Regions from separate parts of the Holtiella tumoricola genome, predicted to be linked through region 2. Evidence: riboswitches for the same ligand, from Rfam matches in the RefSeq annotation. Region 2 holds a riboswitch; the other holds the start of a gene.
The links. A riboswitch is a leader RNA that binds a small molecule or an ion and turns the genes downstream of it on or off. The one in region 2 is predicted to bind lysine.
Positions count from the first base shown of each region.

Region 1: linked by a shared signal. The riboswitch ahead of PBV87_RS22065 (aspartate-semialdehyde dehydrogenase) and the one ahead of PBV87_RS18765 (Na+/H+ antiporter NhaC family protein) in region 2 are both predicted to bind lysine.

Region 1 covers NZ_JAQIFT010000074.1:14,132-29,881, reverse strand. The annotation lists gene PBV87_RS22105 (vitamin B12-dependent ribonucleotide reductase) at 1-1,114, opposite strand, end outside; gene PBV87_RS22100 (hypothetical protein) at 1,358-1,975, shown strand; gene PBV87_RS22095 (single-stranded DNA-binding protein) at 2,084-2,743, shown strand; gene PBV87_RS22090 (M48 family metallopeptidase) at 2,853-3,521, shown strand; gene PBV87_RS22085 (cob(I)yrinic acid a,c-diamide adenosyltransferase) at 3,540-4,070, shown strand; gene PBV87_RS22080 (hypothetical protein) at 4,107-5,057, shown strand; gene dapB (4-hydroxy-tetrahydrodipicolinate reductase) at 5,194-5,952, opposite strand; gene dapA (4-hydroxy-tetrahydrodipicolinate synthase) at 5,977-6,861, opposite strand; gene PBV87_RS22065 (aspartate-semialdehyde dehydrogenase) at 6,882-7,880, opposite strand; lysine riboswitch at 7,994-8,177, opposite strand; gene PBV87_RS22060 (small, acid-soluble spore protein, alpha/beta type) at 8,406-8,618, shown strand; gene PBV87_RS22055 (ATP-binding protein) at 8,762-10,036, shown strand; gene dinB (DNA polymerase IV) at 10,098-11,186, shown strand; gene PBV87_RS22045 (class I SAM-dependent DNA methyltransferase) at 11,400-12,182, shown strand; gene hslO (Hsp33 family molecular chaperone HslO) at 12,193-13,068, shown strand; gene nagE (N-acetylglucosamine-specific PTS transporter subunit IIBC) at 13,442-14,884, shown strand.
Region 2 covers NZ_JAQIFT010000065.1:779-16,528, forward strand. The annotation lists gene PBV87_RS18740 (FtsX-like permease family protein) at 1-328, opposite strand, end outside; gene PBV87_RS18745 (ABC transporter permease) at 470-2,257, opposite strand; gene PBV87_RS18750 (ABC transporter ATP-binding protein) at 2,257-2,937, opposite strand; gene PBV87_RS18755 (sensor histidine kinase) at 3,008-4,204, opposite strand; gene PBV87_RS18760 (response regulator transcription factor) at 4,206-4,874, opposite strand; gene PBV87_RS18765 (Na+/H+ antiporter NhaC family protein) at 5,036-6,607, opposite strand; lysine riboswitch at 6,743-6,918, opposite strand; gene PBV87_RS23080 (diguanylate cyclase domain-containing protein) at 7,037-7,297, opposite strand; gene PBV87_RS18770 (hypothetical protein) at 7,376-7,582, opposite strand; gene fucO (lactaldehyde reductase) at 7,655-8,803, opposite strand; gene PBV87_RS18780 (TetR/AcrR family transcriptional regulator C-terminal domain-containing protein) at 8,955-9,503, opposite strand; gene PBV87_RS18785 (peptide deformylase) at 9,523-9,936, opposite strand; gene PBV87_RS18790 (hypothetical protein) at 10,008-10,586, opposite strand; gene PBV87_RS18795 (alkyl/aryl-sulfatase) at 10,741-12,015, opposite strand; gene PBV87_RS18800 (PepSY domain-containing protein) at 12,148-12,966, opposite strand; gene PBV87_RS18805 (sensor histidine kinase) at 13,061-14,422, opposite strand; gene PBV87_RS18810 (response regulator transcription factor) at 14,419-15,093, opposite strand; gene PBV87_RS22955 (hypothetical protein) at 15,276-15,750, opposite strand, start outside.

The sequences.
Region 1 (15,750 bases), on a different contig from region 2:
AAGTGTGCCAAGCATTAATTGTATCATCAAACTGAATACCGGGGTCACCACAACGCCAAGCTGCATGAGTGATTTGTTGCCATATATCTTTTGCAGGAAGTGTTTGATGAATAGTGTGGTCTACACGATTAATTTGTGAGAATGTAGCTTCAGGATCATTTAAAGAATTCATAAAACTATCACTAACACGGATGGAGTTGTTAGCATTTTGGCCAGATACAGTAGCGTAGGCTTCTCCATCGAAGTGTGTATCATATCCCATCTTACCTAATGCAATCACTTTATCTTCTTCTTTTGATTTCCAGTTGATAAATTCGAGGGAGTCAGGATGTTCTAAGTCTAGAACATTCATTTTAGCGGCACGTCTTGTTGTCCCACCAGATTTGATAGCACCGGCATTGCGGTCAAAGACTTTTAAGAAACTCATAAGACCAGAAGATTTGCCACCGCCAGAAAGAAGTTCGCCTTCAGCACGAATAGATGACCAATTGGTACCTACTCCAGAGCCATATTTGAATAGTCGTGTTTCAGTAGTAAGTTGATCTGTAAGGGATTTAGGACCAAGTAGAGAATCCTTGATACTTACAATAAAGCAGGCAGAGCCTTGTGTACGTGTATAGGCGTCAGATGCTTTAACGACACATTTTTGTGTTTGGTCAAAGAAGTAGTGGCCTTGGCCTTCACCTTTAATACCGTAGGAAAGAGCTAAACCGGTATTAAACCATTGTGGACTGTTGGGTGCCCACATTTGCATAAGCATCATATAGGCTAGCTCATTATAAAAAGTATTTTTATTTGAATGGTCAATAAGGCCTTCATCTAAAGCAGCATTTACCCAGAAGTTAACCATACGATGGACAAGTTGTTTAAAGGAGGTCTCGTATCCCAAATCAGTTGGAATACCACTTTTACGAAAATATTTGCTTACAATGATGTCACAAGCAGATTGCGAAAAGTGTTCAGGAAAATCTAAGTCTGTCATATGTACGAGCACTTTACCAGTCATATGATCTGTGAGGTGGACATTTACTTTTTTCCATTTAACTAAGTCATAAACAGATTGGTTATCTTTGAGTTGGACTGTGAAGTGGGGTTTTAATAAATTTTTTAACATCATTTTAAACCTCCAATAATTTTATCTTAAAAGAATGATTATTAATTAACTCCTAATCTAACACAAAAAGAAGAAATTAACAAGGAGAAAAAAGTGACATATATAGTATCTAGAAATAAAAAAAATCAATATATATACACTGCATCAAGATTGCCAAAGTTTATAGAACATAAAATAGAATGCTTAGTAAACACTAAAATTACAACATGAAATTATCATTTTTTACATAAGAGGAGGTTACTTATGATTACATTAGCTGTAAACAGTTGCGCGGAAAGTAGTAAAAAGGCTTTACAACTTATTTATGATCAAAGTATGCAAAAAGGATTAAAGCTCTTGCATATAAAACCTCAAGATACGTCTGTATATTTTAATAATAAAAGAATTCCTTTAAGGAATTATATTAATACATTACAGGATAAAGAAGCACCAGACTTATTAGTCGTTGAACTTACTAAAGAGGGAATTGAAAAAGCAATATATGAAAAAATTAAATTTAATGTAGCACTTTTCTTTGATAAACCTCTTACCAAGCATATCTTAAGTAAAAATGGCATTTATACGAGACTTTTTAAGCTTATTCAAGCAACCTATTATATCATTCCTGAAACCTATCATCATAAGAATCAAAAATATATTACCTATGGATGGAGTGAAGCAGCGAATATATCTGCTTCTAGTGCAGAATTACAAGTTGATGGTTCTTTAAGCTTACAGTGTTGTGTTAATCCAAGTGAGGTAATACCAGAAGGTACATTAGATGTACTGCGAGAATTTACAGTAGAGGTACCTTTTAACAACGTAGAGGCAGCTCTAGCGGGTATTGCAACAATGATGATTTATGGAATAGAAATTAATTAGGATAAATGTTAAAAACTGTAATAAACTTGTACCATTGTTAATATAAATGATAGTGACAAAAGAATCAAATCAATACAGAACAATAAGAGGATAAGGGAGAGGTGTAAGATGATAGAACACATTTTAGAAAATAATGAAGTACTTATAATAGGAAAAGCGGTAAGTGAACTCACGTATAGCCATAAAGTATATGGAGAAGGATTTTATAGTTTTAATTTAGAGGTTCCTAGATTAAGTGATTCCGCAGATATTTTACCAGTGACAGTTTCTGAAAGGCTTCTAGCTCCACTTGGAAATATTCAAGGTAAAGTATTAGATATAACAGGACAATTTAGATCTTATAATCAGTATGAAGAAGGAAAGAATCGCTTAATTTTAACTATATTTGCATTAGAAGTAAAAGAAGTATCAGAAGAAGAAATGAAAAAAAATAAAAATACTATTTATTTAAGTGGCTTTGTATGTAAAGATCCTGTTTATCGTACAACACCTTTCGGTAGAGAGATTACAGATTTATTACTTGCAGTAAATCGTTCATATCATAAATCTGACTACATACCATGTATTACGTGGGGAAGAAATGCAAGGTATGCGCAAAATCTTAAAACAGGTGCTCATATTGAATTATGGGGTAGAATTCAAAGTAGATCTTACCAAAAGAAATTAGAGACAGGAGAAGCTATGAGTAAGGTAGCTTATGAAGTTTCTATCTCTAAAATGGAGATATTAGAAGAGGAAACAACTCCAATTGAGGGAGGAGAATCCTAAAAGAAAGTATAGGTGAAGGAATCGGCACAGAAGCTTAGTGACGATTCCTTTTTTAGTGGAAAAATTCTTTATTTTAGAGTATAATCTAGGGATAAGAAAGGGAGAAAATATGTATAAGCTTGTTAGACAAAAGAGAAAAACACTTGCCATTTATATACAAGATGATTTAACAGTTTTAGTAAAAGCTCCATATACAATAAACAGTAAGATGATAGATGAATTTGTAGCTAAACATCAAGAGTGGATTAATAAAACAGTAGAAGAGAAACAGCAACGATTACAAGCAAAGGACTGGCTTGCAAAAAGAGAAATTTTATATTTAGGGGATAAATTAGCAGTTGAGATAGAAGAAAGTTTAACATTAAAATCAACTATTACAACAAGTGATAAGCACTTTATTATTATTACTCCGAATAAAAATGACCTCTTTCTTATAAAAAAACAGGTTGAAATGTACATGAAGAAACAAGCATTAAAGTTGCTGACACAGTTTACACAAGAGTATTGTGACTTATTAGGGTGTAAATATGAAAGAATAACCATCAGAAAACAAAAGACAAGATGGGGAAGTTGTTCTGCAAGAGGAACATTATCGTATAACGTAAGACTAATAGGTGCGCCAATAGAAGTTATTCGATATGTAGCTTTACATGAAGTTGTACATTTAATTCATTTTGATCATAGTAAGGCCTTTTGGCATACTATAGAACAAATTATGCCAGACTATAAGTTAAGGCAAAATTATTTAAAAGAAAATGCAAATATTTTAAACATATAAATTGAAGAGGTGACAAAGATGAAACAAGGACTTACGCAGGTTTATTGTGGACCAGGTAAAGGTAAGAGTACAGCAGCTATTGGGCTAGGAATACGTGCACTAGGCAATAACCTAAAAGTCATTATGATTCAATTCCTTAAAAATGACAATACAGGTGAATGCAAGACATTAAAGTCATTAGAACCTGGATTTAAAGTTTTTCACTTTGAAAAGGAAAGAGGATTTACTTGGACCTTATCAGAGGAGGAAAAAGCAGAGCTTGCTCAAGAGATTCACATGGCACTTAAATTTGCTAAAAAAGTAATGGATACAGGAGAGTGCGATATCCTCATTTTAGATGAAATTTTAGGCGTACTTCAACTTGGATTTGCAGATTTAAAAGAAGTTTTACAGCTTGTAGATGATAAGCCAGAATTTATGGAACTTGTACTTACAGGGCGTCAATTACCAGATGAGCTAAAAGAAAAAGCTGATTATGTAAGTTATATTGATGCAGTAAAACATCCAATGGAAAAAGGGATTCAAGCAAGGGCTGGTATTGAATTTTAAATGTATACCAAAGAGAAGGTTAAAGAGGGGATTAGGATGAAAAATAATTTATTAAGTTTCGGTATTGGGGCTTTGACGTATTTATTACTTATTTTACTAGCTTATTTTAACTTTGAACTATTTAAGTTTGCACCAATCCTTATTGTGCTAGGAACATGTGGAACCTATTTGTTATTAGGGTGTCTATTAGATAAAAAAGGAATATGGGGAAGTAGAATAGCTATCTTCTTAACCTATATAGGAGCAGGTATTATTTATGCAGTAGGAAGAGGGATCCAAAGTACAGAACTTATTACTGTATTTAGAAGAATGGTACCTCAAGTATATCATTCTATCGGTAAACTAGGTGGAGCGATAGGGGTAGAAATCTCAAGAGATGTAGATGTAGCTATTGGGCTTGCTGTATTGTTAATTGTAGCATTAGGAATGTTAGAATTAGGTAGAATCATTAGAGGGAGCAAAGGTCAAGCTTGGGGTGTATGCTATAATTTGATACTCACAGGAACAGGTTACTTCTATCTCTTTATGATAACTCACATTATAGTAATGGCCTTCCCGACACTAATGAACGATTCGAAACAAAAGATGATTTTTGGAGCCATCATGACAATAGTCATTTTTGTAACATGTTTCTTCTTAGGTAAGCTTTGTCGTACACTACAAAGTAGAGTGTTACAATGCTTATCTAGCTGTGGTATAACAGTTATGTTATTTGTGTTATATGGGTTAGGCGTATTTTTAATATGGGATATAGGAATCTATGAACGCTATATGTTACCTGTTGCAACTTCATATATAGGTACATTGTGCAGGTCACTTGGTGTAGTACTTGGAGCCAAGGCTCAAGTGATTAGTCAATATGGAGTAGTCGCAAGTAGTCTTATGATTTTAGCACCTACTTTACTTATTATAGCTGGTAAATTCTCTTCTTTAGATAAAACAAAGACTGAAGAAGTAGAAGTTTTAAAAGAAATAATAATAGAATAGAAGAGGCTGTTGCAAAAGACGTAAATAGCGTATAAAAAGTTTTGATATATGAAAATGAGCTATAAAACTAATTAGAAGTTTAGTTTTATAGCTCATTTATTTGTTAAGACAATAATTATTAATTATATGACAGTCTTTATTGATTTAAAAGATGTTCCATATTATATAGTCCAGGTGTTTTAGGAGCTAAGAAAGCAGCAGCTTTAAGAGAACCTACTGCAAAGACTTCTTTAGATGCTGCAGAATGAGATAAAGTAATCACTTCATCATTTCCAGCAAATAAGATGTCATGTTCGCCTACAATAGTACCACCACGTACTGCGTGAATACCTATTTCGTTTTTAGGACGTTTTTCACGTACACCTGAACGGTCATATCTTAATTCATAATTTTGATCAAGAGTATCTGTAATTGCATTTGCAATAGCAAGTGCAGTACCGCTTGGAGCATCAACTTTTTGATTATGATGTTTTTCAATAATTTCAATGTCAAATCCGCAATCAGCGAGTACTTCTGTTGCACGTTTTGCTAATGTAATAAGAAGATTGACACCAAGAGACATGTTAGCAGAAAAGAAGATAGGAATCTCTTTACTAGCCTCATGTAAGAAGTCTATATCTTCAGGAGAAAGTCCAGTTGTACAAACAACAACAGGAATTTTCTTTGAAATAGCATGCTCAAGAAGAGGTCTAACAGCACTAGCAGTAGAAAAGTCGATAATAACATCTACAGGCATAGTACAGTTTTCGATACGATCGAATACAGGAAAAGCATTTGGTACAGAAAGATTAGGGTCTACACCAGCTACGATGTTTAAGTTTTGATGGTCTTTAACGATACGTGATATGGCTTGCCCGATTCTTCCATTACAACCATGTAATAATATATTGGTCATGTGTGTCACCCTTTCTATAAAGTATTAGTCAATAAGTGAAACTGCACGAAGGGCAGCTTTAACTTTTTCTTCGTTAGTTGGCTCTAAGTTTGTTAGAGGTAATCTACATGGACCAACTTCAAATCCCATATAATTAAGTGCAGCTTTAACCGGAATTGGATTAACTTCACAGAAAAGTGAATCTACAAGAGGAAGATAATCTAATTGAAGGTTAAGAGCCTCACGAGTCTGACCTTGAAGGTATAAATTAACGATATCATGAGTCTCTTTAGGAGCAACGTTTGAAAGTACAGAAATAACACCTTTACCACCAAGTGCAAGTACAGGAATAATCTGATCATCGTTACCAGAGTAGATAGCAAAATCAGGTCCGCATAAACGAGCAATTTGTGCTACTTGTGAGATATTGCCGCTAGCTTCTTTGATACCAACTACATAATCACGTTTTGAAAGCTCATAAGCTGTTTCAGGAGCAATGTTAACACCTGTTCTAGAAGCCACACTATAAAGGATCATAGGAACATCGCAAGCTTTACCAATAGCATCAAAATGTTCAATAAGTCCTTTTTGAGTTGCTTTGTTGTAGTAAGGTGTTACTTGGAGTACTCCATCTACACCGAGAGCTGCAGCACGTTTAGTAAGAGTAATACCGTGGCGTGTATCATTGCTACCAGTTCCAGCAATAACAGGAACGCGACCATTTGTGCGATCTACAGCTATTTTAATACATTCTAGTTGTTCTTCATCTGTCATAGTAGAAGCTTCACCAGTTGTACCACAAATTATAATAGCATCTGTATGATTATTTATTTGAAAATCAATTAATTCTTCTAACTTACCAAAGTTAATACTTCCGTCTTCGTGGAAAGGTGTAACGATAGCTACACCTGCACCTTCAAAAATTGCCATTTATCATCAGTCCTTTCGATTTACATCATATGTTGGATAATCCATTCAGCGATCTGAACCGCATTGCTAGCAGCACCTTTACGAATGTTGTCTGCTACAACCCATAAGTTCACACCGTTATCAACACTTTCATCACGACGAATACGTCCTACAAAGACTTCATCATGACCAGTAGCGTTTATTGCAAGTGGATAAACATTATTAGCAACATCATCTTGAATAATAATGCCTTCACCTTTTGAAATTACATCTTTAAGTTCATTTATCTCAAATGGTTTATTAAGTTCAACATTTATACTTTCGCTGTGGCTGTTGAAAACAGGTACACGTACAGTTGTAGAAGTGATACGAAGAGACTGATTATCAAAAATCTTACGTGTTTCTTCTACCATTTTCATTTCTTCTTTTGTATAACCATTTTCTAAGAATACATCAATGTGAGGTAAGCAGTTATTTGCGATTTGATGAGGGAATTTTTTAGGTGCATTACCTTTAAGTCCTTCTTCAAGATCACTCCATCCCCCCATACCAGCACCTGATACAGCTTGGAAAGTAGTGTAAACTATTCTCTTAATACCATAGTATTCATTGAGTGGTTTAAGTGCAACAACTGCCTGGATAGTTGAGCAGTTAGGATTTGCAATAATACCTTTATGTGATCTAATTGCTTCTGGATTAACTTCAGGTACAACTAGAGGAACATTTGGATCCATACGCCAAGCAGAACTATTATCAATAACAATACAACCGCTTTCGGCAGCAATTGGAGCGAATTTTAAGCTTGTGCCACCACCGGCAGAGAAAAGAGCAATATCAATTTGGTGTTCTTTGAAACTTGTTTCAGTAAGTTCAAGAACAGTGTATTCTTTACCCATGAAAGTAAGTGTTGAACCTGCTGAACGAGCAGATGCAAATACATAGAAGTTTTCAATAGGTAAGTTCTTTTCTTCTAACACCTTTAAGAATGTACGCCCTACCATGCCTGTTGCGCCAACAACAGCTAAATTAATTTTTTTCATAATTAAATCCTCCCTAAAATTGTTAAAATAATAAAAGCCAGCTTAGTGGGTAAGCTGGCTGTGAATCCAAATGATGTAAAGTCATTTATAAAAATCATTTACGAAAATCATTTAAACACAGTAGCACACCACCTATTGTATAGCAAAAGGTGACAGTTGTATAGTTATTAACTATACCCCCAGGAACAAAGTGTGCAAGCGTTTTACTCCTTCGGCGATACGTCCTTTCCTATTTAGTCATTTCTTCTTGCAAAGATCATAAAAAGTACTGATAAGCATCGCGCCTCTACGTGATTGGAAAAATGCGTATTTAATTGTGTCTAATGATAGCATGGGTTAAAAGATGTGTCAAGGTTATAAAAATTAAAAATAATTACAAACAATTATATATAACCATATAAACAATATTATATGCATGATTTGAGAAAAGGTGTAAGAAAAATAAAAAAGTAGGGTAAGGGTGTATATTTTAAGGATAAACTATCCATACTTTAGAACATGAATACAAAAAAGGAAGGGTATATTATGAACAATAATGGAAATTCAAAAGAAAAGTTATTTGATGCACTTTCACCAGATCAAAAAATGAAATTAGAGATTGCAGAAGAACTTGGACTTTTAGAAAAAGTACAAAAAGATGGATGGAAAAGCTTATCACCTAAAGAAACAGGACGTATTGGTGGACTTATGACTAAGAAGAAACGTGAACTTAAAAATAAAGAAAATGAAAATATGTAAAGAATAGTTGAAAGGAAATAGACATTGAAAACAGGAAACTGATTCAATGTCTATTTTTTTATGCGAAAAAAGAATTTTGAATTGAAAGAAATATTGTGATAGGATAGGCATAAGAAAATTTGAAAGAGAAATGATGTGATTGTATGAAAGCAAATTTAAAATTGATGAAGTCCTGGTTTGTAAGATTGTGCGTACTTAGAAATTTAAGACAAAGTGAGTTAATAAGTCAATTAGAAGAGGTCATTGAACATTTTTTAGAAGAGAAGGACTTAGAAATATTAATTGAAGCCTATAATAGCTTTACTTATAAATTTTATACTATACAGCCTTATCAATCTTTAAAAGGTTATATAGAAAATAAGCTTTTATATGGAGAAAATCTTATAACATATTATTTGGAGCAAGAAAAATTAATCCCTCAAACTATTAAGCAAAGTTTAGAAATAGAATTAAATCTTTTAGAACAAATAGGTGGTATAAACTCTAAGATATTTAAACAAATTTTATTAGAACATAAAGATGCAGTTTGTATGCAAGGAGCAATAGAAGGACTTTTAGATTGGGGAAATGAGGAGGAGCGTTGTGTCGAAGTATTAGGAAGAGAGGGATGGGGGGATCAAGCAGAAACTTTACTTGAGTTTTATCATCAGAGAGGTTGTGGTAATTTTGCTAAATACTATGCATTTAAATGGGATGATAGTAAAGGATATAAAGAGATTGTAGGTATTAAGAAACCTGACTCAATAGGACTTAATGATTTAATTGGCTATGAGTTACAAAAACAAGATATATTAAAAAATACGCATGCCTTTTTAAAAGGATATCCAGCCAATAACCTACTTTTATATGGAGCTAGGGGAACAGGTAAATCTTCTATGGTAAAAGCTATACTTAATCATTTTGCAAGTACAACAAAGTTAAGAATGATAGAGATAAGAAAAGACCAGTTAATGCATTTAAAAGAGTTAATGGGGTTAATTCAAAATAAACCTTACTATTTTATTATTTTTATAGATGATCTGGCCTTTGAAGATAAAGAAGAAACTTATACAGCGCTTAAAACCATTTTAGAAGGTGGATTAGAAGAAAAGCCAAAACATATGGTTATTTATGCAACGTCTAATCGTAGACATCTTATTCAAGAACAGATGAGTGAAAATGAGTTACATGGAAACGATACAGTAGAAGAAAAGCTTTCTCTTTCTGATAGATTTGGTATGCGAATTGGTTTTAGTAGTCCTAATAAAAAGGAGTATTTAGATATTGTAAAGGGAATTGTAGCCCAGAGAAATATTCAAATAGATGAGCAGGTTTTAGAAAGAGAAGCATTGAAATGGGAAATGTGGAATAACGGAAAATCAGGACGTACAGCTAAACAATTTGTTAATTACATAGAGGGAGAGTTAGAATCTTTATAGAACATTTGAGGAAAAAATGATACACTAATACGGTTAAACTAGGAACAAAGGGGAGTGGAGTATGCGCAAGATTATACACGTTGATATGGATGCTTTTTTTGCACAAGTAGAAATGCGTGATAATCCACGCCTAAAAGGTAAGCCACTTATTGTAGGTGGTGATCCTAATGAACGTGGTGTTGTAGCAACGTGTTCTTATGAAGCGAGAAAGTATGGGATTCATTCTGCAATGCCAGGAAAAACAGCAAAGGTACTTTGTCCCCATGCTATTTTTGTTAGACCGCGTTTTGAAGTATATAAAGCTGTATCAGCTCAAATAGGTGAAATTTTTAGGCGTTATACAGATAAAGTAGAGTTTTTATCATTAGATGAAGCCTACTTAGATGTAACAGAAAATAAGAAGCAAATGTCCTCTGCTACACAGATTGCTAAGGAAATTAAAGCAGCTATATGGAATGAACTGCATTTAACGGGTTCGGCAGGGGTATCTTATAATAAATTTTTAGCTAAGATTGCATCAGATTATGAAAAACCTAATGGTTTGACAGTTATTACGCCCGATAAGGCACAAGAACTTTTAGATAATCTACCTATTAATAAGTTTTTTTTAGTAGGTAGAGTGACTGCAGAGGAATTGAAGAAAATAGGAGTACATTACGGAAAAGATTTAAGGAACTTAGAGCTGAGTTACTTAGTAAGCGTATTTAAAAAACGAGGTTATCTTTTATATGACTTTGCAAGAGGAATTGATGAGAGAGAAGTGGAATGTAGCAGGGTACGCAAGTCAATAGGAGCAGAGACAACTTTTAATGAAGATATACGTTTAAGTAGTATAGAAGCTAAAGAGGCTTTAGAAGCACTGGCGGAAGAAGTAAGTTTAAGAGTAAAACGTCGAGGTGTATGGGGAAAAAATGTAACCTTAAAAGTTAAGTTTAGTGAATTTAATCAAATTACAAGAAGTATGATGACCAGTTCTTCTATTGTTGAGCCGCAAGAAATTATGAATTATGTGGAACAATTGATGCATAAAGTGGATAACTTAGATGAAAAAGTAAGGCTATTGGGGATTACATTATCTCATCTTATGACTGAAGATGAGCGTAAGCATGAAAATATTTCATTATTTGAATATATGGATAGTTTGAAATGAAAAATAGACCATGAGAACGAGTTTCTCATGGTCTATTTAGTGGATTGAAGGGAGAAAAATTTATGTCTATCATTAATATAACCAAATCAAGTATAATTTATGATAGAAACCAAAAGAATATTTTATTAGAAGGAATTAATATGTAAATTTTAAATTACATTTGCATAGAAAAAACTGCTAGTGTACAATAAAGTTTAGTCGTCAGATAAAGAGGTGGAGAAATTGGACATTTATAATGATTTTGCAATGATTTATGATACTTTTATGGAAGATACACCTTATGTACAATGGGTAGACTTTATACAAAGTGTGATTAAAGAACACGGTATTGAACCTAAACTTATTTGTGATTTAGGTTGTGGCACAGGAACAATGTGTGAACTCTTTGCTGATCGTGGTTTAGACGTTATTGGGATAGATGGGTCAGAAGAAATGTTGATGATTGCTAGGGAAAAGGAATTAGAAGCTGGGCGTGGCATCTTATACCTTATGCAAGATATGACAGAGTTTGAGCTTTATGGAACAGTTGATGTTATTTATAGTAGCTGCGATAGTATTAATTATCTTATGGAAGAAGAAAAAGTACTATCTATGTTTAAATGGGTAAATAATTATCTTGAAAAAGACGGATTATTTATCTTTGATGTGAATTTACCACATAAATATAAAACCCTTCTAGGGGATAAAGTATTTGCAGAGCAGACAGAAGAGGCTGCATATATTTGGGAGAACTTTTATGATGAAAAACAACAAATCAATGAGTTCTATGTAAGCTTCTTTGTACAAGATGAAGATGGACGTTATGATCGTTTTGAAGAAGTCCATTATCAAAAAGCTTATTCAATAGAATGTATTAAACAAATCATCGAAAAAGCAGGCTTAGAACTTGTTGCAATTTATGATGATTATACACATAAATCTTATAATGAAGAGACACTTCGTGCTACTTTTGTAGCAAGAGAAAAACAAGTAGACGGAAAAGTTTACGTGGACTAAGGAGGATACGATGAAAAACTATATTGTAAGAGGAACAGATAGTAGTAGACAATTTAGATTTTTTGGTGCGAATACAACAGAACTTGTGAATGTTGCAACGGCACATCATGGTACATCACCAGTAGTATCAGCAGCACTTGGACGTACAATGACAGGTACACTTATGATGGGTGCTATGTTTAAAAATGACTCTGATAGAGTATGTGTTATGATTAAAGGGGATGGCCCTATCCAAGGTATTACAGTAGAGGCTGATGCAAAAGGTAATGTTAAAGGTTACCCTCATCAAGCGATTGTAGATATTCCTAAAAAGGAAAATGGTAAGTTAGACGTAAGTGGTGCAATAGGAAATGCTGTCATGACAGTAATTAAAGATATTGGTATGAGAGAACCATATACAGGACAAGTACCTATGCTTTCAGGTGAAATTGCAGAAGACTTTAGCCTTTACTTTGCAGACTCAGAACAAACGAATACAGCAGTTATTCTTGGTGTACTTATTGACCGTGACTATAGTATTAAACAAGCTGGTGGAATTATTATTCAAGTACTTCCAGATGCTACAGATGAGGCAATCACACAAATAGAAGAAAGACTTAAGACTTTTACATCTCTTACAAGTTATATGGATGAAGGTAAATCTATTGAGGATATAATTAAAATGCTTCTTGGAGATGATATTGACATCATGGATACGATGGAAGCTAGATTCAAATGTGATTGCTCAAAAGAACAAATGGAACGTGCTCTTATTAGCTTAGGAAAACAAGAACTTACAGATATCGTAAATGATGATCAAGAAGATCTAGAACTTGTATGCCATTTCTGTAGTACAAAATATGAGTTTGATAAAAAAGATTTAAAAGAAATTTTAGATGAACTTTAAAAAAATTTAAATAAAACATTTAAACAATAATAAATGCACAAATGAAAATTGGTGTTTTAGTATAAAACAGACTAAATGCACAAAAAAATGTTTTGAATTGTTGACAACCATGTTGGGATTTGCTAAACTAATTTTAGCAAATATCGAACGGGGTGTTACTGGTAAAGCAGGCAAAACCAAATTTTGCGGACATAAAAATACATATTTTAGTAATTTAAAATATATATTTTTTGTGTGTCCCAAAATTTGGTTTTTTTGTTTTCTAGGAAACGTACGATATTAAGCGGTGAAGGTGGATAAACTGTACATATTATACTTATTAAAACATATCACCTTTAAAAATGAACAAATACAGAATAAGGGGGAAATAATTATGATGAAGTATCTTCAAAAACTGGGTAAATCATTAATGCTCCCAGTAGCATGTTTACCAGTTGCAGGTATCCTTATGGGTATCGGGTATTGGCTTGATCCAACAGGTTGGGGTGCTAACAACATAGTGTCAGCGTTTACAATTAAAGCAGGTTCTGCATTAATTGATAACATGGCTATTTTGTTTGCAATAGGTGTTGGTGTTGGTATGTCTGATGATAAAGATGGTACATCAGGACTTGCAGCCTTAGTATCATGGTTAATGATTCAAACATTATTATCAACAGGTGCAGTTGCAATGTTTACAGGCGTAGACGTAGCAGCAGTAAATCCAGCATTCGGAAAAGTTAACAATCAATTCATTGGTATTCTTTCAGGTATTATTGGTGCAACTTGTTATAACAAATTTAAAAATACTAAGTTGCCAGATTTCTTATCATTCTTTAGTGGTAAACGTTGTGTAGCAATTGTAACAGCAGGTGTTACAATTGTTGCAACAATTATTTTATTCTTTGTATGGCCTATTCTTTATACAGGCCTTGTAACATTAGGAAAAAGTATCTTAAGTACTGGTGCAATAGGTGCAGGTATCTATGCATTCCTTAACCGTTTACTTATTCCAGTTGGCCTTCACCATGCACTCAACTCAGTATTCTGGTTTGACGTTGCAGGAATCAATGACTTAGGTAACTTCTGGGCAGGTACAGGTACACTTGGTCAAACAGGTATGTACATGGCAGGGTTCTTCCCAGTTATGATGTTTGGTTTACCAGCAGCAGCTTTGGCTATGTATCATACAGCTAAAGATAACAAGAAAAAAGTAGCATTTGGTTTATTAAGTGCTGCAGCAGTTTGTTCATTCTTTACAGGGGTTACAGAACCACTTGAGTTTGCATTCATGTTCTTAGCTCCAGTATTATACTTAATCCATGCTATCTTAACAGGTATTTCAGCATTTGTTGTAGCTTTATTACCAGTAAGAGCTGGTTTCAACTTTAGTGCAGGTCTTGTTGACTTAATACTTAGTTTAAAAGCACCAATGGCACTTAACCCATTATGGTTAGTTCCAATTGGCTTAGGTTTTGGTGTAGTTTACTATGCAGTATTTAGATTTGTAATCACAACATTCAATCTTAAAACACCAGGTAGAGAAGATGATGACATTGATGGAGATGAAATGCAAGTAACTCTTGCAAATAATGACTACACAGCAGTAGCTAAAACAATCTTAGAAGGTCTTGGTGGAAAAGGTAACGTTGCATCTATTGATAACTGTATCACACGTTTAAGACTTGAAATCAAAGATTACACATTAATTGATGAAAAGAAAATTAAATCATCAGGTGCTCGTGGTGTTATGAGACCAAGCAAAACAAGTATCCAAATTATTATTGGAACACAAGTACAATTTGTTGCTGATGAACTAGCAAAACTTTGTAAATAAAAAAGACTATATAGAAGGGCTACTACGCAAAATGCGTAGTAGCCCTTCTTATACGTTGAATTATAGAATAAATATTTTATAGAGTGAGGGTGTGCTTATATTTAGTCTACTTGCGTGAGTTAGCTAGGTGGATTCTCCTCCACCTGCTACACTCCGCTTTCAGAGAAATGTAACTCATTCAAAATAATAACGGTGTGAACTCGCTACGCTCAAACAGCACACCTAAAACCATTATTTTTTTATTTCGTACATTTCTTATCTGAAAGCTACGTAGGCAGATTCCGGAGAACGCACCTATCCAGCTCACTGAATCAAGTCTACGAATATGCCTCCCTCACTTTGTGGACTGCGCCAGCGAAGAGATTACTAAACTGTATGTAGCTTATATTCTAAGTCCATCCTCGAAAAAGCTTCAGTGAGGTTACCCACGTATTACCGCCCTTTTCTACTCACGAAGGTAAGTTTTCACTTCCAGTGACACCCCGTGGTGAAGAGATAGGAGTAAATGTTTCTTCTTCGGAAGGCAAAATCTTGCAGGTATCAATACCTTTTGCTACTGGGTTAAGTAAGACACGCTTTGTAGAATTGATAGTGCTTTTGATTTAAACTTCTAAATGATTAAGCACTTTCACATGAAAGATGTTTAGAAAATACATCATGTAGTTTAGCTATTTTTCTATCGGAAGGGGCTATTATGTGATGGGCTGTAAGGTAAGTTGTTGTATGGAAACTTCCTCCGCAGAGTTTTTAGAGAGGCTTAGTGAATGGAATCAAACTGGTTTTAGGGGAATGTTTGAAGAAAAGTGAACTTGTTTTCTGAGTTTTGACCGTTAGTTTGATGAAATGAACTTAGCCTGTCTTAAAAG
Region 2 (15,750 bases):
CTGCAATCATCATAATAAGCTGTGTACTTTTTTGTTGTCCTTCTCTTGAAGTAATTATATCCCACATTCTAAAGTTAGCTTTATCTTTATGTCTATCATAGATCTCTTCTATTTGTGCTTTAACTACTGGTATATCCTCTTCAGCTACCTCTAGGTAACTAATATCTCTGTTATAGCGCTCTTGGTTCCTCTTTGTAAAGTTAGTCACAAGTCTTTGTGACATAGACTCGGGTATAATCAAGATTACGCGGTAATAGTCATAATATCTTCCATGGTCAATGATTTGGTCCGTTACATAGCCAACCTCTACATCAAAAGTATAAGGCACTGTTGCTTTATCTATTGAATCTAAATCTTCTGTTACTGTGAGTACTTTGCCTTTTTCCCAATCAAAGAGTGGGATTGTTTCTTGCTCTTCTCTTATTGCCCTATTATTATAAGTTACAAGATTATAAAGGATTGCCTTGACCTATTCTCCTTCATAAAACTCTGCTGCATCAGCACCTATTCTTTCACAGTACTCATTAAAAGATGCATCATCTATGGCTAAAAACTCTGTAGTAAAGTCATATTTACCATCTACCCACTCTGCTTCTTGCTCTAAATAGGTTTTCTCCCTTGCTTGAAGTTCGGGTGATAAGTCTTCTAGTGACACCTGAGTCTGTCCATAAAGTGTTCCTTTATTTCTTTGGACCTTCTCCACTTCATTAATAGCTCTTACTTCCCTATCTAACCGTTCAAATTCATCTTGTCCCACATCACTTAGATAAAGTTTCATTTCATAATTTATAGGTCTTGGCTCATAGCTCACTGATAAATTCCATACATTAAGATAAATGATTCCTCCCATTAAAATCACAAAGCTTAAAGTGAGGGAAATATAGGCTGCTCTAAATCCTTTTCGATGTGCCCTATTAGATTTAAGTGCCAAAGTACCTTCATAACCTAGTACTTTACCTATCCATTTTGAAAAGATTGTATCTTTTAATTTTTCTACTTTATAATCCCCTTGTTTAATGGCTACAATAGGTGATAACTTAGCAACCTTTCTTGCTGGGAAATAAGCTGAGATTAATATAATAGCTAAAGTCATTACAACAATCATACCAACAGTGCCTATAGATATGTACACATCTACATGAGCATTCATTTCTAATGTTTTATAAGTTGCATTTAAATAGTTGAACACTAAACTTGCAATACCATATCCACCTAATAACCCAATAGGTATACTTATACTTCCAAGTAGTATGCCTTCAAATAATACTGAATGCCTAATTTGCTTCGGTGTAGCACCAATACTTTTAAGAAGTCCTAAGTATTTTACACGGGCATTGGCTGATACTGCAAAAGTATGATAAATAATGGTTACAAAGAAACTCATAATAAATAAAATAGCAACACCATAAACCATCATCATACTCATAAACTGATCTGTAACACCCTCTTCAAATACCCCGTAACTTTCTAATAAATCATAATAGTATCTTACAGGATATCTCCCCTCGGCATCTGCAGTAAGCCCTATATTTTGTGCAATCTGAGGTGTCAGTTTGTAAGTATCTTTTACATTCTTAAACTGCATATTTACAATATATGTTCTATCTTCACGTATTTCATCTGAATAGCCTATACTTATATAACTTGGTATCTCACTATACTCATAATAAGCATCCAATATTCCCACAATCGTGTAGGTTTTACCTGCTTCTACTACTTCAAATAATTCATCGTCTATTAGCCCATCCCTTACATCAATAGACTCACCTTGTGCCACACGCTGTCCTTCATCTACAGTCATCTCACTGCCTATTTTATACTGGGGGTTATCCTTGAAGAAGTCTTCTGATATAGCAATTTCACCTTCTTTTTCAGGTAGCCTGCCTGAAATGGCCATATCTTCCCATCCCATATCATTTCTATAGTTTTTGTCTAAATCAATATGAGCAAAGTAAGGTCTACCTTCTGTATCATTGGGTCGAAGTGCATAAAAATTTGTTTTAATAAAGGTCTTTTCTACTTCTGGATTCTCCTTAACATAGGCTACCTGCTTGGCTGAAATATCTACAGCAAATGCCCCATGCCATTCGCCTGCACTTTCTATCCATAAGGCAATACTACTTTCCTTATAGGAATGGGCACAAAATATAAGTGCTGAAATAAATACAGTGGCTATCAAAATAGCAAAGCAGCTAAAGAAAGCATGGCGCTTGTTACGTTTTAGATGGGTTAGTGTAAACCTACTCATAATATGCATTACTTATTCACCTCATCAGAAACAATTTTACCATCTTCAATCTTAATCACACGGCTTGCTTCTAAGGCAATTTGCTCATCATGGGTAATAATGATAATAGTTTGTTTATACTTTTTATTGGACATCTTAAGAAGTTCTATAATCTCTTTTGAATTCTTACGATCAAGATTGCCTGTTGGTTCATCTGCTAATACTATAGCCGGATTATAAATCATGGCACGTCCTATTGCCACACGCTGTTGTTGCCCTCCTGAAAGCTCACTTGGTAAATGGTTCAACCTATCTTTCAAACCTAAAATAGAAATAATCTCTTCAAAGTAGCTTTCATCTATCACTTTTCCATCTAATAAAGTGGGTAATAAAATATTTTCCCTCACATTTAATGTTGGTACTAGATTAAAGAATTGATAAATAAGCCCTACTTTACGTCTTCTAAATATTGCCATCTTATTCTCATTGAGTTTGGATAAGTCTACACCATCTACAATAACCCTACCACATGTTGCCTCATCTACTCCGCCAATCATATGTAACAATGTAGATTTCCCTGACCCACTTGCCCCTATAATCGCTACAAATTCACCCTTCTCAATAGAAAGATTAACATGATCTAGTGCTTTTACTTGCATATCATTCTTACCATAAGTTTTACATAGGTCTTCTATTTTTAAAATTTCCATTTTAATTACTCCTTTGTTCTTTGTTATAGTACCATTTTAATTTTTCTAAATGACATTAAAGTGACAAAGGTTAATAAAATTTAATTTGAAACTGTGCCCCCTCTCCTACATTCTCAACTTTAATTGCTCCATTTTGCTTTTCAATAATTGTTTTTGCCATTGCAAGACCTATCCCAATACTTTCTTTAGAAGCATTCTTACCCTTATAAAACCTAGTAAAGATATGTGGCAAGTCTTCTATAGAAATTCCTCCTCCTTGATCTTGTATGATAATCTCTGTATAAATAGGATTCTGGCTCCATTCTATTTTTATCATCGCCCCTTGTGGGCTATGCTGTACGCAATTATATAGGATGTTATGAATGGCTTCATATGTCCAATTTCTATCCCCCACAAAGTAGCTTTCTTCCCCATCTTGTTGTATCTGAATTTCTTTTTTCTTTATAGGACCTTCTAGCATTTCTACGACTTCTTCTATAAAACTTGGAATAGCTATCTCTTGTCTTTTTAATTTAACTGTGCCTGCATCGAATTGAGCCAACTTTAGAAGAACTTGTACAAGCCCACTTAATCTTTCTATTTGCATATTAAGTTGATCAATAAAATATCTATTTTGTTCATCTACTTCACTATCTAACAATAAATCTGTCATAATCCCCATAGACGTCAAAGGTGTTTTAAGCTGGTGACTAATATCTGCAATGTTTCTAGCTAAGTTTAGTTTTTCTTTTTCTTGCTCTTCTTTACTTTCTCTTAAAGCAAGGGTCGTTTTATAAATTTGGTCTTCAAATATAGAAAGCTTACCTTCACTTACACCTTCAATATTTAATTTGTAATTTCCTTTTGCAATTTCTATCAAATAGTTCTGTAAATGTCCAAATCTTTGCTTGAGTATTCTATAAATACCATATGTAGTAATAAGTATGATGCTAAAAATAATTCCCATTACTAGGCTATTCACTTTCATTAAGCTTTCTAGCCCTCTTTGATTATGCACCAGTTGTAGAGTATCTCCGCCATAGCCATACCGTCTTAAGATAGCCTGCCCCTGTAAAATATCCCCTTCTTCTAGTTGTTTTAAACTTTGCATTATGGCTACTTCACTTTCTGGAATCTCCTCTACTACCTTACCAACTATAGCTGAGATCTGCTCATAATACATCTGACCTATTTTTTCATAACTTATATAGCTTGCAATCCTTCCAAAGGTCATCATGATACAAAAGCCTATTACTACTATAAAAATAACTTTCCAATAATTCCTCACCTTATGCCTCCAATCGGTACCCTACACCTCTAATAGTTTGTATTAACTTTTCAGTAGGCTCTTCTATTTTCTCACGCAACCTCTTAACCATTACTGTTAGGGTATTATCATTTACAAAGGTGCCGTCTATTCCCCATAGATAATCCAAAATACGCTCTCTAGAAATCGTACACTCTTTATTCTCCATCAATAATAACAGTAACTTATATTCACTTTTTGAAAGGATTAGTTCCTCATCTTGTTTATAGACTCTTCCTTGATTTTTATCTAATTTAATATTTTTACATTCCAAAATATGAGTCTCTTCCTTTTGAGTTCTTCTTAAGACTGCCTGTATTCTAGATAATAGAATTCTCATCCTAAAAGGTTTGGTAATATAGTCATCTGCTCCCATATCTAATCCTCTTATCATATCTTCTTCTTCATCTCTAACAGTCAAAAAAATGATAGGTACTTCACTTTTAGTTCTCACATACTCACAAAAACTATACCCTATGCCATCAGGTAAGTTTAAATCTAATATGATTAAAGCTATTTCTTCATTAAGATATCCTTTTGCCTCTTTTATATTGCTTACTCTACATATATGATAACCTTCTTTTTCTAACGCAAAAGCTATACCCATAGCAATGGTTTCATCATCTTCTACCAATAATATTTGTGTTGTCACTTACTATCTCCTTTGCCTTAAACATTTAATTGCATATTTTTATACTTATCATAGTTTTATTAAAGCTAAAAAACAATATAAAACACATAAAAAATCCTAGGAAATAATCAGCATCACTGCCCTTATTCCTAGGATTTCTTCTTATATTATATACCTGTAGTTTATGCTACGTTTACTTCTTTAGCATTTGCTACTTCTTGTTTTTTAGTAAGTTTATTTAAGATTGCAAGTGTCGCTAATAATAATACAATTGAACTACCAAGTGTAATCCATACATTTGCTGTGAAACCTGCAATAATGTAACCTACGAAACAACATCCTGCCACTACTAAAGTATATGGAATCTGTGATGATACGTGATCAATATGATTACATCCAGCTCCTGTAGATGAGAGAATTGTTGTATCTGAAATTGGTGAACAGTGGTCTCCAAATACTGCACCAGCAAGTGTTGCTGCAAGTGTTGCTGTAATAAGTTCTGGCGCTACTGCTGCACAGATCATTGTTACGATTGGAATAAGAATACCAAATGTTCCCCATGATGTACCCATTGCAAATGCAAGTCCGCCTGCTACAAGGAATACAATCGCTGGAATAAGTGCTGGTGGCATATGAGATGCTGCTACTAATCCCCCTACGTATTCACCTGTATTTAAAAGGTCTCTACATACACCACTAATTGTCCAAGCAAGTGTTAAGATAATGAATGCACCTACCATTGATTTAACACCAATACCGATACCATCCATGAACTCTTTGAATGTAATAACTTTACGTGGTACAAAGAGAAGGAATGCTACAATAAGTGCTCCAAAACCAGCTAAAGCTAAAGCTGGACCTGCATCTGTATTACCAAAGCCTTCTGCTAAAGTCATACCACCTTCGAAGTATCCCCCTACATAAAGCATAGAAAGAACTGCAAAGATAATAAGAGAAAGGATAGGAATGATTAAGTCAAATACTTTTCCTTTTGAAGAAATTTTTACTCTAGCAAGTTCATCATCTTCGCCCTCTGCTGAAATGCCTTTGTTTTCTTTACCTTCTCTTGCTGCTTTTTCAAATTTAGCCATTGGACCAAACTCAATATTTGTTACACAAAGTACAACAACCATGATTAATGTTAAAATAGCGTATAAGTTAAATGGAATAGTTGCCATAAATGTTTCCATACCATTAAGTGGTACACCGTTTACATCTAATCCACTCATTTGTGAAATAACTGATGCTGCCCAAGATGAAATTGGTGCGATAATACAAATTGGTGCTGCTGTAGCATCAATAATGTACGCAAGTTTCGCACGCGAAATTTGATGTTTATCTGCTACTGGTCTCATTACTGTACCAATTGTTAAACAGTTAAAGTAGTCATCAATAAAGATTAATCCACCTAATAAAGATGTTCCAAGTTGTGCACCTTTTTTAGATTTAATTTTGTTACTTGCCCAATCACCATATGCTCTTGAACCACCTGCCATTGTAATAACAGCTACAAGTGCGCCTAAAAATCCTAAGAATAAAATGATTGATGCATTGGCCCCTAATTTATCTGCCATTAATGTAAATGTTACATCTACTGCTTTAACAACGCCCCCGCCTGTGTTAAATGCATAAATAAGTGTTCCTGATAAAATACCTACAATTAATGAGGAAATAACCTCTTTTGTCATTAGTGCTAGTGCGATCGCTATAATTGGTGGTAAAATCGATAACCATCCGATATCAATTGCTTCCATATTATTTCTCCCTCCGTTTTTCTTAATTAAAATGAATTTAAGTAACAAAAAAGTCTTGAGCAGATCACTCAAGACTTGGATTCCGATTCAGCAAATACCTCACTAGTAGGCCTTTGCTCTCATTCAACAATAGACTTTCGTGATAGCTCCCCACAAATAAATTTGTGACAGTGTTATACATGTTCTATATAACCCCAACGTTATAGTCTTAAAGCATTAACTATACGCTTCGGCGATTAGTCCTTTCTGTTTGCTTCAATGCGCTTAACTCCACAAACATACTCTTAAAAACCGCAACCTCTATCTACTTCTTATTTAATTGTTATCTTATGCCTACACTATATAACATAAAATTAATCTTGTAAAGCATAAATTTTAATAAAATGAGGTAAGCTAATATATTTCTTACTCCATGACCTCACCAAAGGCTTACATAAAATGCCCCTTTTCACCTTGTTTCATTTGTATTTTATTCCTATACATTTTTTCATCTGCTTCCTCAAAAACATCTTGATAGGACTTATGTATAAGCTTATTATAAACTGCTACACCATATGCAACAAAAACCTTAATTTCAGCTGGTAAGGCATCATTATCCTTACCATTAATTTCTTGAAATTGCTCAAATAATTCCTCATAACATTTAAGCTCATCTTTTTCTAATATAACTACAAACTCATCTCCATCTATTCTATATAACGTACTTTTTTAATATTAGATTAATCAATATAAGAAAAGCACTTCATACTGAAGTGCTTTTCTTATAACTTACTTATATAACTGTCTATTTAGTAGAAAAATATTTTCTATTTCTTTTCCTTGTGTATCATAATATTTCACTTCTGCCCCAGCTATATACCCTACACTATCTCTATCTAGTACACTACCTTGAATTTTTAATAATTCCTCTTCATTCATTGGCAATTCTACTTCTTTTGTTTCCTGATCCCGCGTGCAAACTATTTTGACTTTCATCTGAGTATACTCCTTTTTGTCATTAGTATGCACCACTTTTGCGTAATCATGATATTTATTGCAAATTAAATATTATAAGAGTGATTCGTATAAAGCTTTAATCTCTTCTACATTTGTTTCTCTTGGGTTACCTGGTCTACATGCATCATCATAAGCTGACTGAGCAAGGAAATCTACATCTTCTGGTTTAACAATTGCTTTAAGGTCTGCTGGAATACCTACATCTGCTGAAAGTTTTTTCACTGCATCAATTGCAGCTTGTCTGTATGCTTCCACTGACATTTCATCTACACCATAAACACCCATTGCTCTAGCAATTTCTCTATATTTTTCACCAGTATATTCTGCATTGTAGGCCATAACGGTTGGAAGAATAATCGCATTTGCTACACCATGTGGTGTATCATAAACAGCACCTAGTGGATGTGCCATAGAGTGAACAATACCTAACCCTACATTGGAGAAGCCCATTCCTGCAATATATTGTCCAAGCGCCATACCTTCACGGCCTTCTGCTGTATTCGCAACTGCGCCACGTAAAGATTTTGCAATAATTTCAATAGCTTTAAGATGGAACATATCTGTCATCTCCCAAGCTGCTTGAGTAATATATCCTTCAATTGCATGTGTTAATGCATCCATACCTGTTGCTGCTGTAAGCCCTGCTGGCATACTTGCCATCATATCAGGATCCACTACTGCAATAACAGGAATATCGTGTGTATCTACACATACAAATTTTCTATTTTTCTCTACATCTGTAATAACATAATTAATCGTTACTTCAGCTGCTGTGCCTGCTGTAGTAGGTACTGCAATAATAGGCACACTTGGTTTTTGAGTAGGTGCTACACCTTCAAGACTTCTTACATCTTCAAACTCTGGATTATTAATAATAATCCCGATTGCTTTAGCTGTGTCCATAGCAGAACCTCCACCAATTGCAATAATATAATCTGCACCTGATGCTTTGTAAGCTGCTACGCCTGTTTGTACATTTTCGATTGTTGGGTTTGCTTTAATATTAGAGTAAATTTCATATACAAGATTTGCGCCCTCTAATACTTTAATCACTTTGTCAGTTACTCCAAATTTAATTAAATCAGGATCTGAACAAACAAACGCTTTTTTAAAGCCTCTTTTTTGTACTTCTCCTGCAATCTCACAGATTGATCCTTTACCATGGTAAGATGTTTCATTTAATACTATTCTATTAGCCATAACTTCCCCCTGTTTATATCCTATTGATCTTATGATTAAATCTATTATTAGCATAACGAATAATATGTCAAAAAAACAAGTTACACATCTTCTAGTTTGTCAAAAAAGTGACAATCATTATTATGTGTCACTTTTTTGACAAACTCTGCTTCTATATATCTGAAAGCAAATTTGCTAATCGATCTGGTAAAGCTTCTATTAATAGATTAGTAATTTCCTCTGGCGCTGGTCTCTCTTTCTTATTTACCCATTCTACTGTCATATAAATAGAACCCCTACAATACATTCTTAATAAAAATGCTAAATCTTCTTCTAAAGGTTTATTGGTTTTAGAAGTAATAATCTCTTCATAAAACTTAAAAATACAATCATAGTCATAATTCATCAATGAATTATAGTCATTAGACTGAAAAGCAGCTGAAAAGAATATACACTCTTCTTCAATAAACCTAAACTTCTTATGCAAACCCTCTCTTAAGCTACAGCTAACCCCCATCTGCTTAAAAGATTTCTGTACTAACCTTTCAAAGTACCAATTCACCAAATCATATTTATCCTGAAAATAGCGATAAAAAGTCTGTCTCGTCATATCACACTGGCTTACAATATCCTTCACGGTAATCTTATCTAAACTCTGTGTTTCCATCAGTTGTTTGATGGCATTAGCTAATTTATATTTTGTTTTATCTCTTTTGTCCACCTAAACCCCTCCGTATATTTTAAATTAAGATGCCTTCACAATGATCCATTTCATGCTGGATTACCTGTGCAACAAATCCATTAAAATGTTGTTTTTTCTTTCTAAAATTTTTATCTCTATACTCTACCTCTATTGAAGAATATCTCGTTGTTTTCTTTGTTCCTTCATGGGATAAACAAGCTTCTTCTGCTTCATAAGTGGATTGACTATGCTTAACTATTTTAGGATTCACCAATGGAATAAAGAATTCTCCCATTTTAACTACAATAATACGCACCTTTTCTCCGATTTGATTGGCTGCAAGTCCAACACAAATGTCATCATTAGCCTTTGCTGTATCTACCATATCATCAATAATATATAGATCTTCTTTTGTTGCCTCTACGGCTTTTTGTACTAATCTCTTATGGTCTTTTACTATTTCTCTTATCATTTATATCCCAAGACAATTTTGTCTTTTTCCTTTCTTAATCAGTCCTATTCATGACTATATTATTTTAATTATTATTCTTGATATTGTTTTAAAAATTGCTCAAAGTCTTTAGTCTTCTCCCAAATATCTACTGCATATGCATCAAGCAAGTACAATATGGAATCTTCTACAAGAACATATTCACCATCTTGAGTACCTATTCCCTTTCTTGTAACAGATAAGCCCTTCTTTGTATAGTGTGCTTTACCTGCTTCAAAAAGCTGCTCTCGACTTTTGATGTATTCTTCTACATCATTATTGGGGATAGAGTAGGCATCTACAGTTGTCATCCCCTCTATATACGTCTTATTCTCTACTTTTTTCTTATCCCATTGGTGCACTGGATACCATATAAAATCAATTACATTATCTCCTGGTACAAAAGAGTATTTGCTTAACACATAAACATAATTATTATAACTTATCTCAAAGTACTCGGGCATCTCTTCAAATCTCATTGTATAGTCTATCCAAGTAAATGTTTCCTGCTTATCAACTGTCTTTTTTACAAAGGGAATCAACTCTATAAAACTATGGACAGTTTCTTCACTTTCAAAGATACCTACTACATAACGTCTATCTTCTTGTTGAAGCTCTAATAAATAACTCATCCATATCCTCTTTTCTTAAAATCTTACCTCTATTATAGCGAAATAAGCCTTATCTGTAACTTTATTTTTTCGTAAGAAAGCTACTCATAAACAAAATGCGCCCCATAACGTGGGACGCACTTTTAATTTGATGTTTATTTATAAGTAGGATTCATTATTCTTCTAATAATGCTTTAGCTGCTGCTATATAGTAGTGGCGACCATTAGCACTGGTTTCTAATCTGGACAATGCCATAAGCCCTTCTGACTTAAGAACTTTTGCTGTTTTCATTTCTTCATTTGCATTAATAAGGAGATCACATAATTCTACTGCCCATTGTGGCTCCTCTTCAACTAATGCTTTTTTGATTTCAGCTATAACTTTTGTACTATCACCTATTAATTCTAGCATCTTCTCTCCATAAGTCTTAGGAGCAAGCTTATTTAAATGGGTTGGGTTACCATCAAACCAACCTACATATCCATTGTAGATACTACGTACAGACCATGCAACTGTACCATAGAACTCCCCTAAGTAAGGAAGATTTCTAAGATGTTCAGGTAAAGTAATAGTTGTTGCTAACTCATCTACACTTAACCCTTTATTCATTCCTTCTAGTGTTGCTTCTAACACATACTCTACTGCATCTTTAAAATTACCTAATACTTCTTGTACAGTTGCCTTTCCTAGAAGTGGTTGTGTATGTCCTGGTAATACATATTCTGCTGGATAGGATAAAATCAGGTTCAACGTATCTACCCATGCGCTTACATCTCTATATTGACTACCGCGTAGAGCATAGAGGTTTGGCCAACACCCATAATAATTATCACCGCAGCAAATCACCTGCTTCTCAGGTAACCACACAAAGATTTGGTCATCTGTTTCTCCAATTGCTAAAACCATCTCAATTTCTACACCGTCAATAATACGTTTTACCTTTTCTTCTGTATAAATAGTTGTCGGCGCTAAAGGTGTGCCTTTACCTTCACCAACAACAAAACCTTCTCTAATCCCTATACCTTGTGTAATAACTTCTTCGTCTGTCAAAGTATAACCAAATTGATAGAAAGTACGTTGTTTTAAAATATCATTAATTTTTTCCATACGCCCTAATAATGGCTTCTTAGGTGCAAATGCAATAATCTCATTTAAAGTCTCTGCAAATACTCCTGCTCCACCCCTATGATCTGGATGTCCATGAGTATAAATCAATGTTTGTACTGGTTTACCTATAAGTTCATCAATGATCTCTTTTAATTTTTTAGCTCTTTCATCTGTATCTAATGCATCTACTAAAATCACAGAATGCTCTGCTTCTATAGCAATTGCATTACTATGTCCATAACCCATTATATGATAAACGCCATCTGTAACCTTTGTTACAGTCGGTGGATATGCTATCGCTGCAAAGTCTCTTAATAGTGCTTCTCCATTTTTCTTTAACAAGTTGAATTCCTCCAGTACTGCCATTTATTCTTTTTAAATTTATCTTAACTGTAAATATTCAACTTTGCTAGTAAGCACTTTAAAGTGCCTTAGTTTCCTTTTGGATACTAAGGCACTTCAATTTAAGACTTTTTAGTCATTATCTACTTCAAATTCATTGTCCATTTCAAAATCTACTATATTTCCACTCACTGCATTAATTTCATAATTGTATTCTACCCCATTATGATAAAATTCAATTTCATATACTGTTATACCATTATCATGGTCAATACCTGCTTTTGTAAAAGTTACTGCTTCTCCAGTTAACTTTGCATGTGAAAGTGCAACTTCTTTTGCTTTTTGTACGCCAATTGTTCCTTGTGATACTGTTGGTTTAGTTGATACTACTGGTATCATAGTTTCTTGATCTTTACTAAATTCTCTAACTTGTCCAGTTTTTGCATCTATTTCATAATCATATTCTGTTCCATTATGGTAGAATTCAACTTCATATACTGCTACACCATCATCATAATCAATATTGGCTTTTGTAAAAGTTACTTGTTGTCCACTTAAATTAGCATGTGAAAGTGCGGCTTCTTTTGCTTTTTGGGCACCTATTGTTCCTTTTGATGCTGTAGTATTTGATGTTGTTGGTTTAGTTGATACTACTGGAGCCATTACTTCTTTATCTTTACTAAACTCTCTCACTTTACCATTAAGTGCATTAATCTCATAATCATATTCTACACCGTTATGGAAAAATTCTACTTCATATACTGCTACACCATCATCTGTATCCATTTTAGCTTTAGTAAAAGTTACATTCTTTTCATTTAACTTGGCATGTGCTAATGCTACCTCTTTTGCTTTTTGGGCACCTATTGTACTTGCTGCTACCATTGTTAATGCCATACTACCTACTGCTACAAATGTTGTGATTGCTGCTACTTTATTGAACTTTTTCATATATAAGACACCTCTCGTGGTTTAATTTTTGCTTGATAATGTTATTTTAATAGTGAAAGATTAAAATAACATTAAAACCCACGATAAATTTTAATTATTCTTTTTTAAGAATTAATGTAAAGGTACTCCCTTTTCCAAATGTACTCTTTATCTCCATCTTACTATCGTGTAGCTTCGCAATTTGCTTAACCATAGAAAGTCCTAGTCCCATAGAATAACTTCCACCTTGGTTACGGGATTCATCTACTCTATAGAATCTTCCCCATATCTTATTTAAATCTTCTTGTTTCACTCCAATGCCATCATCTATAACAGATAAATAAATTGCATCTTTTCTATCATTTAAAGTAACCAATATATGTCCATTTTCCTTGCCATATTGATATGCATTAGTGATTAGATTGATAAGAAGTCTAGATATTAATGTTTGATCTACATAGGCATAGATATTGGATTGGATATTACATTTAATTGAAATATCTTTAATTTGTAAATAAGCTTGTTCCTCACAAATATTTGAGACTAACTCGCTTAAATTAATCTTTTCTTTATGAACTGCCTGTGTTTGTTGATCTAATCGTGTAAAAGCTAGAAGCTGTGCAATCAGCTTTGACATCTTAAAACCTTGTCTTTCTATAACTTCTAAGGCTTCTTTATACTCTTCATTGGTCTTGTCTCCATCAAGAGCATACTCACATTGTGCTAAAATAACTGCTGTCGGTGTTCTTAGCTCATGAGAAGCATCTGAAGTAAACTTCTTCTCTGCTTCAAATGCATCTTCTAATCGTTCAAACATTTTATCGAAGCTATGAGCTAGGCGGTAAATCTCATCATTTCTTTGTTCCATTCCAAGCCTTTGAGAAAGATCTTTGCCCTCTGCAATCTTTTCTACTGAATCAATAATCTGCTCAATAGGTTTAAAGGAATGTTTCGTGAGGCTATAACCTACTATTGCTGCTAGTATGGTGAGTACAGGTAATGTAAAAAATGATATTTTAATAACTGTATCAATCGCTCCTATTTGGCGCATCTCTTCTTTGGGTGCCATTCCTCTTAACCATAAGTTGCCATAATCCTTTATGGGTACGAGTAGATCATAAACATAATAACTTTGATTGCTAGTTACAGTCTCATAGATCCCTCTTTCTTGTAAAGACATTGCTTCTGTAGAGATATTATGTTCTTGGCCTGATATCAACACCCCCTGTTCATCGTAAACAAATACAAAAATTCCATATTTATAAGGTACAAAATCTTCATCAAAATCTAATCTGCCATTTTCATATTCAATTTCTCCAATATTACTCTCCACTACGTCTTGGAGTTGCCTTTTATAGTTGTTTTCTATTGTTATTCCTGATACTAATAAAATTGCACTGAATGCTAGGATCACAATTAATATCATACCTGATGTAAAACAAAGAGTGATCTTACTCTTAATCGATAACTTTTTCATACTTCTTCCCTCAAGACATATCCCGCGCCTCTTACAGTATGAATCAGCTTATTGGTATAGGAGTCATCTATTTTCTTTCTTAAATAACGAATATATACATCTACAGCATTGGTTCCACCCTCATAGTCAAAATTCCATAAGTTGTTCTCTATCTTTTCCCTAGATAGCACCTTCCCTTTGTTGCGTATTAAATACTCAAGTAATGAAAATTCTTTGGCTGAAAGGGTAATCACTTCATCTCCTCTTTTCACCATATGGGCTGATACATCAACACTTAAATCTGCAAGCGTATAGACACTGGTTTGTACGCCTGCTACATGACGTGTCATCACACGCATTCTTGCCATAAGTTCCTCAAAAGAAAAAGGCTTGATTAAGTAATCATTTGCCCCCATATCTAACCCCTTCACCCGATCCTCAATAGAATCCCTAGCAGTTAGAAAAATAACTGGAGTCGTATTGCCATTTCTTCTCATCTCTTGTATGACCTCTAACCCATTCATTTTAGGCATCATAATATCTAATATCACTACATCATACTCTGCAACACTCATAAAATCTAATGCCTCTTGTCCGTTAAAGCAAGCATCTATTGTGTAACCTTCTGAGTTTAACTTCTTTACAATAATATTATTTAAGTCTTGTTCATCTTCTGCTAATAATACTCTCATCTCTGTCCTCCTACTTCTACTATCTTTAGTATGCTCCATTTCATAAAATAAAGCATGCTTACTTTTATCTTCTTAGATATGTACATTATAAGTTATCACAGCGTAGATAACATTAATATCTATTTATTTTAACTTCTTAGCAAATAAAAATAGAGAGTAAATATACTCTCTATTTCTATAGATTAACGTCTTTTATCTATCTCATCTGTTAGCAGTGCCTTTGAAATATACATTGCATCAATTATCTTTTTAAAGCGTGTGTAATGGGATGTACCTTCTGCAAATTTCCCTTGGCCTTTTTCACATTTGCTAATAATTGAAGTAATTGGGGCCATTGCTTCAATTAATTCTTCTTTTGTATATTGCTCCGCCACATCTTCATTGCTTATTAATGCTTTTGAAATGTACAACGCTTTTATTCTATTCTTAAGAAGTGTATGCGAAGAAGTACCTTCGGCAAATTTAGGCTGCATTTTTTCACAATTACTTATGGTTGAAGATACAACTTGTAATGCTGCTACTAGCTCTTCATTGGTATATTGGTGTATGGCATTCCTATCTACTACTACAAAAGATAGGCTGTCTTCTATAAATTGAATATAACATCCTTCTGCTTCTAAATAGCTTTTGATAAATACTCTTGCTACATCTTGTTTT